3 regions of the Nocardia grenadensis genome follow, and region 1 is predicted to be linked to each of the others. Evidence: riboswitches for the same ligand, from Rfam matches in the RefSeq annotation. Region 1 holds a riboswitch; each other region holds the start of a gene.
What was found. A riboswitch is a leader RNA that binds a small molecule or an ion and turns the genes downstream of it on or off. The one in region 1 is predicted to bind cobalamin.

Region 1 (3,276 bases):
CCAAATCTCGCCGATCGATGACGCCTACATCGGCAACTTGGACGCACTCACACGCGACCTCGACGATATCGAAGCAATCGCCGCATCCGCGCTATCAGGCCAGCCGGTCGACCCGGCGATGACACAGAGCATCGCCAACACCCCGACAGACCTCACCTATTCCGAACTCACCACACGCCATCAACAGCGCCGCGAAGTCTACGGTTGGGGCGAGCCCGAGATCGCCGACATCCTCGACCCGATCGCGCTCGCGCACCTCGAACGATGGCGGGCAGCCCAACGACTTCCGTGGGAGCCCAGCGACCTGGTAGTCGTCGGCCTCTCCGGGCTCATCGGCGCCCTCGGAAACCTCTACAACCACCACATGGACGCTGCGGTACTCGGCGGTCTGTCGCAGCTGAAGAACAGCGATCTGCTGCGCCGGTGGGAGAAACAGACCGCCCGACTCCCCATCGACTACACCGGACCGAAATTCGGCGGTCCGGACCATCGTGTTCGGTCCGCCGGCCACGACATCGGCCGGTTCTTCACCGCCCTCAACCAGATCCGCACCGGCACTTTCACAGGTATCTGGTGGGAAGACGGCCAGCGGATGATCGCCGAAGTGACGGCGACTCGCTCCGGTCTGCCATTCGCACAAGCACCCGAACCTCATATCGCGATCGCGCTGCTGTTGAAGCACTGGGCCGCCGACTTCGTGACCCCGATGAACCTCCCCCTGCCCGGCTGGTCACTTCTGTGCGAGATGCCGATCCCTGCCCTACGAAAGTTCGCCAACGACGCCTACGCCGGAACGAACTCCGGAGACGGTTTGAACCTTCGCTCCGGGATCTTGACACCTGGTCTTGGGACGCTCGCGAGCGAGGTCATCATCCGAACCCACCTCCACCTCGGGGCCTACCGCTCCACTGGCTCTTCACGCCTTCCGACCCCTACAGCAGCCAAACGCACAGAGATGCTACTCGCCTCCCACGCCGCCGCCGGAGCGATCAGCCTGTCGAAGACCGCAGCGGCCGCAATCACCGGCGAGACCGCCATAGCAGCTCGTCACCTCAACGTTCCCGTCCTCATGCGGACCGGTCAGCTCGCGCTGAAAGTCCGCTCGGATACCGCGGCCCGCGCAGAAGCCGGAGCACCGTCGTGGCACCAGCTACTCGCAGACGAAGCGGCGACCTGGACTCTTCCCGAAGCCGTCACTATCGCGGACCTACTGGCCGACGAACATCAGCAACAGCCCATTGAACAGGCCGACCGAAGCTCACTCGGTGATCGCCGCGATGCCGAGTCACAGAACGACGCTGCACCTGGCATATCCGGAGATCTTCCTGGTGGCCATCCGGTGTGCGCTATCGACGGTTAATCCCCGCTCACATCGACTCCATATGATCGGGCGAGTTCGCCGAGTCCGGACGGGTAGGCTCCGACTCCGGTGACAGTCGCGGCAGTGTAGGGGCCGGTGCGAAGACACGGTTGCTGGCGCAGAAATGCTACAGAAATGGTGTCCGAGAGGAGCGCTAACACCTACACACTGCCCTGACCTGCAGATATATCAAAACTGATTCATAGAATCGGCGTAAATTGCAGGTCAAATGCAGCAAAAAAGGGTCCGGAGGGGGAATCGGCCACTACGCCCACGCCTTGGGCCGGCGCATATCTCTGACGATCGAATAGGAAGTCGCAGGTCGTGTAGCTCCCGCTCAGGTACTGGACTCCTTCACAACCAACGTCGATGTTGTCAACCGACCCGAAGTTACTTAGCGGATGCTAAGTTTCTCCGGCAGGGAACACCGGTGTGAATCCGGGGCTGTCCCGCAACTGTGACCGAGTAGCAGACCTTCATCCGATGGCCACGACTCCCTGGGTTGGAAGGCCGAAGGCGAGTGTTGATCCGGGAGCCAGGATACCTGCGCCCACACAGGATCGAGTTTCACGAGGATGAGGATGCGAGTGTTCACTCGCCGCGCCCGGCGTCGCGCCGAGCGGCAATTACCCGATAAATCCGTTGGTGTCGCGTCGTGGCGGCGTTCCACGCGCGTGGCGCTGCTGTCGGGCCTTTTGACGGCCGCTATGGCCTTCACGGGATGCGCGTCGACCGAGAGCGCGCAGGATGCCGCTGCAGCGGCGAAGGAGTTACGGGAGTCCGGGGATGGCACGCTGACCATCTACAACTCCTACAAGATCGCCGGGCTGGACCCGATCGGGACCGGCACCAACTGGCTGTTCGACTGGGGTGTCGCCGAGAACCTGCTGCAGGTTTCCGAGGCCGGACAGATCGAGCCGTGGCTGGCACAGGAGGTCTCCCGCGACGGTGACACCCGATGGGTGGTGACGCTGCGGGCCGGGGTCACCTTCCAGAACGGCAGGCCGGTCGATGCCACCGCTGTCGCCGCCGCACTGACCCGGCAGATCCTCCGGTCGAAGGCCGCCCAGGTGTATCTGGACCCGGCGACGAAGGTGACCGTCGAGGGCGGGAAAGTGGTGATCACGACCCCGAGGCCGAATGCCATGGTGCCTGCCGCGCTCGCGGCGCGGGACAATTCGCTGCAGATCTACGATGTCGCGGCGATGGAGGCGGCGAAGGGCGATTCAGCGAAGATCGTCGATGCGGGCGCCTACTCGGGCCCATATGCCATCGATGAATGGTCGCCGGACAATCTGGTTCTCACGCCCTACGCCGGTCATTGGGAAGGGGCTCCGCCGTTGAAGGGCGTCACTGTGCGGGTGGTGCCCGATGAGCAGGCTCGGCTCGCCGGTGTGCGCAGTGGTGAGGCCGATATGGCGTTCTACCCGTCCACCTCGGCGCAGCTCGAACTCCAGGGCGACGCCGGGACTCATGTGCTGTCGTCGGCGGCGGCATTGCAGTCACTGCTGGTGGAGATGAACCTGAAGGCGGGGATCTTCACCGATACCGCGGTGCGCAAGGCATTCACCGCCGCTATCGATTACGAAGGTATCGCCGCCGATGTCGGCAACGGCCAGTTCGAGGCGGCCACGGGACTGTATCCCCGCGATATGTCGTTCGGGGTGCCCAATCAGGTGCACGATCCGGAGTTGGCGAACCGCCTGCTGGACGGCGCCGGATGGGTCCGGGGTGCCGACGGTATCCGGGTGAAGGACGGCCGGCGGTTGGTGGTGCGGTTCGTCACGCAGGCGCAGGGGCCGGAGACCACCGATGTCGCGATCGCGGTCCAGGATCAGATCGCACGGGTCGGGTTCGAGTTACGAATCGACAATGCCGAGGATTCCGCCGAGGTGAAGAAGGATCCGGGGGCCTGG
Region 2 (3,276 bases), 2.3 Mb from region 1:
CCGCGGCCGTCAGCAACTCCGCCACGTCGGCCGAGGGTGCGCTCGAATCCAGGACCGGCAGCCCGGCCGCGCGCGCCGCGGCGATCGCGCGGGCCTTGTTGCCCGCCAGTTCGAGAACCTCGGCCGACGGTCCGATGAAGGTGATGCCCTCCCTCGCGCATGCGGCGGCCAGATCGGGATTCTCCGAGAGGAACCCGTAGCCGGGGTAGATGGCGTCGGCGCCCGCGGTCTTCGCCGCCTCGATGATGGCGTCGACCGAGAGGTAGGCCCGGACCGGATGACCTTCCTCGCCGATCTCGTATGCCTCGTCCGCCTTCAGGCGGTGGACCGAATTACGGTCCTCGTGCGGGAAGACGGCAACCGTTCCGATACCGAGCTCGTACGCCGCACGGAAGGCTCGGATGGCGATTTCGCCGCGGTTGGCAACCAAGACTTTCGAGAACATTGAACCAACGTACCCGGCGTCACACCCAGGATCGACAGCGAAGTCCACTTCGCAGAGTTTTCACAAGGGGGTATTGCAAGGGTGCGAAAAGGAGTTCACCGTGCCGTCATATCTCACCACCCGCGGCCCCCTGCGGCGCGGTGCCGGAACCCCAGCCAATACCCCGCTATTCCGGGTACGTGATCACCACCGGCAAACGCGTCGCTGCCGCACCACGTACCGCCGCCCGCGCCCGTGCCGCGCGGGGAGATGCGGACCGCTCGTGCCGGCGCGTTATGGTGGAACCCGCAGCTGGTCCGCCGGCCGGACGACGAGGAGCCCCGAACGTCCGCCCCCGGCGCCGAAGCCCGCACCACGCGGGTGAGAGGGAATCCGGTGGAAATCCGGAACTGTCCCGCAGCGGTGAGCAGGAACGACCGCCGTCATCAGCACTGGGCAGCACGCCTGGGAAGCGACGGCCAGTAGGTCGGCCGACCGGCCGGTGCCCGCGAGTCCGAAGACCTGCCGGTTGTACCGGATACGCCGTATCCGGTGGTCGTCGCCTCGTGGAGCGGGCGCCGCCACCAGTGCTGACAACCGACCCGACCGCACGGCCGGGTCGTTCGGGGTCTCATCGGTGCCGTGCGTCCGGGAACGGCGACGGCCGTCGAACTTCAGCACTGGAGAACACCGTGACTGTTATTTCGCACACCCCGTTCACCGCAACGGTTCTCGGACTCCCCCGGGTCGGGCCGCGCCGGGAACTGAAACGGGCGACCGAGTCCTACTGGGCGGGCCGGATAGACGCGGCGCGACTACACGAGACCGGCCGCGCGCTGCGCCGGGACCAGTACGCGGAACTGACCGCCGCCGGACTGGACTCGATCCCCGTCGGCACCTTCTCCTACTACGACCAGATGCTCGACACCGCCGTTCTTCTCGGCGCCCTACCCGAGCGGGTCGCCGGGATCGAGGATCGGCTGGACCGCTATTTCGCGGCCGCGCGCGGAACCGAGTCGGTGGAACCGCTGGAGATGACCAAGTGGTTCGACACCAACTACCACTACCTGGTGCCCGAACTCGGCCCGGACACCAAATTCGGCCTGCATCCGGAAGATCTGCTGGCGCAGGTGGCCGAAGCGATCGAACTCGGCGTACCGGTCCGGCCCGTGATCATCGGACCGGTCACCTTCCTGAAACTGGCCAAGACCACCGACGGCGCGGCGCTGGACCGGATCGACGAACTGATCCCGCTGTACCGGGAATTGCTGCGGCTGCTCGCCGAGGCGGGCGCGGGCTGGGTACAACTCGACGAACCCGCGCTGGTCACCGATCTCACCGCGGTGGAACTGGCGACGGTCCGGCGGGTCTACACCGAACTCACCGCGGCGGGGCGGCGGCCGGCGGTGCTGGTGGCCACCTATTTCGGGTATCCGGGCGCGGCGCTGGAAGCGCTGGCCGCCACCGATGTCGAAGGTATCGCCGTCGATCTGGTCGCCGGCACCGAGGTCGCCGCGGTGGCGGCGGTCCCCGCTCTGTCGCACAAACTACTGGTCGCGGGCGTGGTCGACGGTCGAAATGTCTGGCGCACCGATCTCGACGGTGCGCTGTCGACGCTGGCCACGCTGCTGGGCAGCGTAGGGGCCCTGGCGGTTTCCACCTCGTGCTCGCTGCTGCACGTCCCGTACTCGCTGGAGGTGGAGACTCGACTCGACGACGCACTGCGCTCCTGGCTCGCCTTCGGCGCCGAGAAGACCGCCGAGGTGCGGGTGCTGGCGACCGGACTGAGCTCCGGCACCGAGGCGGTCGCCGCGGAACTGGAGACCGCCCGGGCCGCCGCCGCGAGCCGCCGTGCCGATCCACGGATCGGCAATGCGCAGGTACGGGCGCGACTCGCCGCGCTGGGCCCGGACGCCGCCCGGCGGGCTCCCGCCGAACAGCGCCGGACCCTGCAGCGGGAGCGTCTGCACCTGCCGCCGCTGCCGACCACCACCATCGGCTCCTACCCGCAGACCTCGGCCATCCGGCTGGCCCGGGCGGCACTGCGGTCCGGGGAGATCGACCGGGCCGAGTACGTGCGCCGGATGCGGGCGGAGATCGGCGAGGTCGTCGCCCTGCAGGAGGAACTCGGGCTCGATGTCCTCGTACACGGCGAACCGGAACGCAACGATATGGTGCAGTACTTCGCCGAACAGCTGGACGGATTCGCGGCGACCGATCTGGGCTGGGTGCAGTCCTACGGCACCCGCTGCGTGCGCCCGCCCATCCTGTTCGGTGACGTCTCCCGCCCGGCCGCGATGACGGTTGACTGGATCACCTACGCGCAGTCGCTCACCGACAAACCCGTCAAGGGCATGCTCACCGGCCCGGTCACCATCCTGGCCTGGTCCTTCGTCCGCGACGACCAGCCACTGGCGGATTCGGCCCGGCAGGTGGCCCTGGCGATCCGGGACGAGACGGTGGATCTGCAGAACGCGGGTATCCGCATCGTCCAGGTCGACGAGCCCGCGCTGCGGGAGCTGCTCCCGCTGCGTGACGCCGATCAGCAGGCGTACCTGGACTGGTCGGTGCATGCCTTCCGGCTGGCCACCTCCGGGGTGGCCGACTCCGTCCAGATCCACACCCACCTGTGCTACTCGGAGTTCGGTGAGGTGATCGACGCCATTGCCGGGCTGGACGCCGATGTCACGTCCATCGAGGCCGCCCGCTCGCGGATGGAGGTACTGGGCGATCTGAACGCCTCCGGCTTCGCCGCCGGGGTGGGACCGGGCGTCTACGATATCCACTCGCCCCGGGTGCCCGGTGTCGAGGAGATCACCGCGTCCCTACGTGCGGCCCTGGAAGCGGTGCCG
Region 3 (3,276 bases), 110 kb from region 1:
TCTGGTCGCCTGTGCAACGACGAGACCTTTCACGGAAGGAAGACCGGGTTCTCACCGGCGTCGACGACAAGTCGGTCGATGCGCAATGATCGGCGATTGCGGATCAGATAGTTCGTGCTGTCGCCCATATCGACGATCTTTCTCTTCGGCAAGTGCGCCACATCAATCGCTATGTAGTGGGAAAGCCTTACTCCGAGGCCGAGGATGTCCGCCAGATCTACATCGCTTCGAGTACCCGGCTCGATCGTTGTCAGGAATTGCCCTGGTGGATCATCGAGTCCCCGCCGCGATGGGCGAAGCTTGCCGCTCCTCAGGATTTCTTTCAAACCTTCGTCGGAAGTATAGTGATACATGATCCGCTCTGGGCGATTACCGAATTTCGGATGAGCGGACCTGTTCGCAGAGCCGCCGTGCGATGAGCCCTCCCGCTCGGACGTCCCGTCCCTCCGAAAGAGCGTACTTGCTTCTTGACTACTTGCGGTCACCACATGAGCCGACTCGAAACCGAAGTGCGCGCATCGGCGCATATTTCGCACGATAGCGCTGCTCGCAAGGCCGAAAGTCCTGGTGGCATCCCCCGCGATTGTCGCCATCATCCTCTTCAGCACTTGCTGCATCGTGGGACCATACCTCTCGTATAACTCTTCGGTACCGGCCGACGTTGTTCGAACAGGAAACTTTTCAGGTATCGGTCGAGGCGTTCGAGCCGCTGGTCCGATACTTTCGCCGGACGATTCGGCGCCGGTTGGGATTCCATTGCCCATCCGAGGCGCGAACACACTCCCTGCAACGCACCGATACTCGTGCAGAAAGCTCGGCCCGGCCACGAGAACGGCCATCGCCGAAGCTGCGAAGAGGCTTGTATCTTCGAGGAGGTCGCTCCGCCGAACGACGAAGTCGGCTCGCGTTGTCCACGGCCGCATGCAGATGGTCTCCGGCGAGATCGGATCCGGTCGAGCCATCGACGAGAACAGCGATGAGGTCGCACCCATGGCGGTAACCGGAAGGGTCCGCGATGACATCAGGATTCGAGAGACGATGAGTCCCGTGAACTCCTCTGCGATATCCATCGACCGCCGCCGTGCTGGTCGGTCCGTCCGCATGCTGTCCGACATTGTTGTCGGGTCGGTAAATCAACCCTGTCCTGCCTTCAGCTGTCGGTTTACCCGGCTCATGCGGAGATGACGTCCAGCAAACCTCTGTGTGGTGGTTTCGCGGCCGCCATGAGTTGTGCGGCGCCGCAGATCAAGCATGATGTATCCGGCGGTCGGCTCGCATCCGTAGCCGAATAGGTACTACTGACACCGGCCCCTTAGCAATCCAGCCGAATTTGGTTATGTGATCGGCGTCTGCGCTGGTAGTGAGCTTTCCGGGCTCGGTCTTGGTGCCAACGGCACACAGTGGGGCCGGGCGGGCTGGATCGAATGCCTCCCGGCCTGCCTATTCGACGCCGACCTGACCGCCGCAACCACCGGGGCAGGTGGGTGATCTTCGATCGCCACGCCGGGGACCCCGAGCGCCCAGTCGCCTGGCACTGCTTGCGGCTCAAAGGAACCGGGATCCTGGAGGCTGGGGCGGTGTGGTGTTCGATCAATGACGCAATGGTGGTCCGATCAGCCGCGCTACAGTCGAGGGTTGCCGGCACCTTCCACCACCGCGCGGCGACGACTGTATACGTAGTCCCCGCCTCGGCTTCTCCGAAGCCGGGGACCGGAGGCTTCCGGCGCGGGGGCCGGTGCTCCGAAAGCAGCGGCCGCTACGTAGCCGGAGGGCGAGAGACGGACGGCCCGCGGGTCCGAATGCTAGTGTGACCAAGCGCTGGTTGCCGCTCGTCCCTGGACGCGTGGCTCGCAAGAGGGAATCCGGTGGGAATCCGGAGCTGCCCCGCAGCGGTATGTGGAAACGACCGCGGTCATCAGCACTGGGCGCCCCGCCCGGGAAGCGACCGCCAGTAGGCGACGCCGGTCGGCGTCATGTCCGCGAGTCCGAAGACCTGCCCGCGTGGTCGTGCCGGCGGCGCGGCCTGTTGTCGACTCCGAGGGAGCGGTTGACGAGGTATGGGTCCGTGCGCCAGTCGCCTGCCTGCGCGCCCGTTTCGAGACGGTGCGGGTAGTGCAGGGCCGAAGAGAACTGTCGAGAAGCAGCGGCTCCCGATCGCCGTGCTGGTCCCCGGCTTGATCGCGGTACTGGCGGTGGTCTCCGTCCTGGCGTTGACGCTGGGCGCGGCGCACGTCCCCTGGCGGGACGCGGTCTGGTTCCTGTGGGCCGAGCTCAGCGGCGCCACCGTGGTCGCCGACGATATCGCCGACTACCGGATCGTCATCGACTCGCGGCTGCCCCGGGTACTGTTGGCCGCCCTGGTCGGGGCCGGGCTCGGCGGGGTGGGACTGCTGGTGCAGGCCATGGTCCGCAACCCGCTCGCCGACCCCTATGTGCTCGGGATTTCGTCGGGCGCCTCGGTGGGCGCGACCGCGGTCGTACTCTTCGGGGTCTTCGGCGCGCTCGGGATCTACGCACTGTCCACCGCGGCCTTCGCCGGGGCGCTGGCCGCCACAGTGCTCGTCTATCTGATGGCCCGCTCGGCCTCCGGGCTGGTACCGCTGCGGCTGGTGCTCACCGGCACCGCCCTCGGCTACGGCTTCTCCGCGGCGACGACGGTGCTGGTGTTCCTCGCCCCGCACGGGGATGCGGCCCGTTCGGTGATGTTCTGGCTACTCGGGAGCCTGGCCGGGGCCACCTGGCACATGGTGCCCCTCATCGCCACGGTCGCCGTGATCGGACTGGCGGTGATCACCGTGTACGCACGGCACCTCAACGCGCTGTCGATGGGCGACGAGGTCGGTGCCGCACTGGGCATGAACCCGTCCCGGTTCCGGCTGCTCCTGTTCGTGGTCTCCGCCGCGATGACGGGCTGCTTCGTCGCGATATGCGGGGCGATCGGCTTCGTCGGTCTGGTGGTCCCGCATATCGCCAGACTGCTGGTAGGCGCCGACCATCAGCGACTCACCGTCGTGACGCCCTTACTGGGCGCGGTGTCCCTGGTGACGGCGGACCTGCTGGCGCGGACCCTCATACCTCCGCAGGAGCTGCCGCTGGGCGCGATCACCGCCGCGGTGGGAGTGCCGGTGTTCGTGCTGCTGATGCGCCGCCGCGGAGCCCTGGTGGAGCACAGCTGATGCGGGTCGACTACGAGAAGGTCACGGTCGAGTTCGACGGTACGACGGTCGTCGAGGCGGTGACCCTGGCCGCCGGGCCGGGCCAGTTCCTCGGCATCGT

Region 2: linked by a shared signal. The riboswitch ahead of metE (5-methyltetrahydropteroyltriglutamate--homocysteine S-methyltransferase) and the one ahead of ACQPYS_RS10805 (ABC transporter substrate-binding protein) in region 1 are both predicted to bind cobalamin.
Region 3: linked by a shared signal. The riboswitch ahead of ACQPYS_RS11255 (FecCD family ABC transporter permease) and the one ahead of ACQPYS_RS10805 (ABC transporter substrate-binding protein) in region 1 are both predicted to bind cobalamin.

What each region holds. Positions count from the first base shown of each region.
Region 1 covers NZ_CP192054.1:2,374,835-2,378,110, reverse strand. Annotated here, with positions in the region: gene ACQPYS_RS10810 (hypothetical protein) at 1-1,360, shown strand, start outside; cobalamin riboswitch at 1,745-1,926, shown strand; gene ACQPYS_RS10805 (ABC transporter substrate-binding protein) at 1,942-3,276, shown strand, end outside.
Region 2 covers NZ_CP192054.1:4,649,131-4,652,406, forward strand. Annotated here, with positions in the region: gene ACQPYS_RS21220 (pyruvate carboxylase) at 1-445, opposite strand, end outside; cobalamin riboswitch at 811-948, shown strand; gene metE (5-methyltetrahydropteroyltriglutamate--homocysteine S-methyltransferase) at 1,126-3,276, shown strand, end outside.
Region 3 covers NZ_CP192054.1:2,480,883-2,484,158, reverse strand. Annotated here, with positions in the region: gene ACQPYS_RS11260 (HYD1 signature containing ADP-ribosyltransferase family protein) at 30-617, opposite strand; cobalamin riboswitch at 1,803-2,013, shown strand; gene ACQPYS_RS11255 (FecCD family ABC transporter permease) at 2,058-3,176, shown strand; gene ACQPYS_RS11250 (ABC transporter ATP-binding protein) at 3,176-3,276, shown strand, end outside.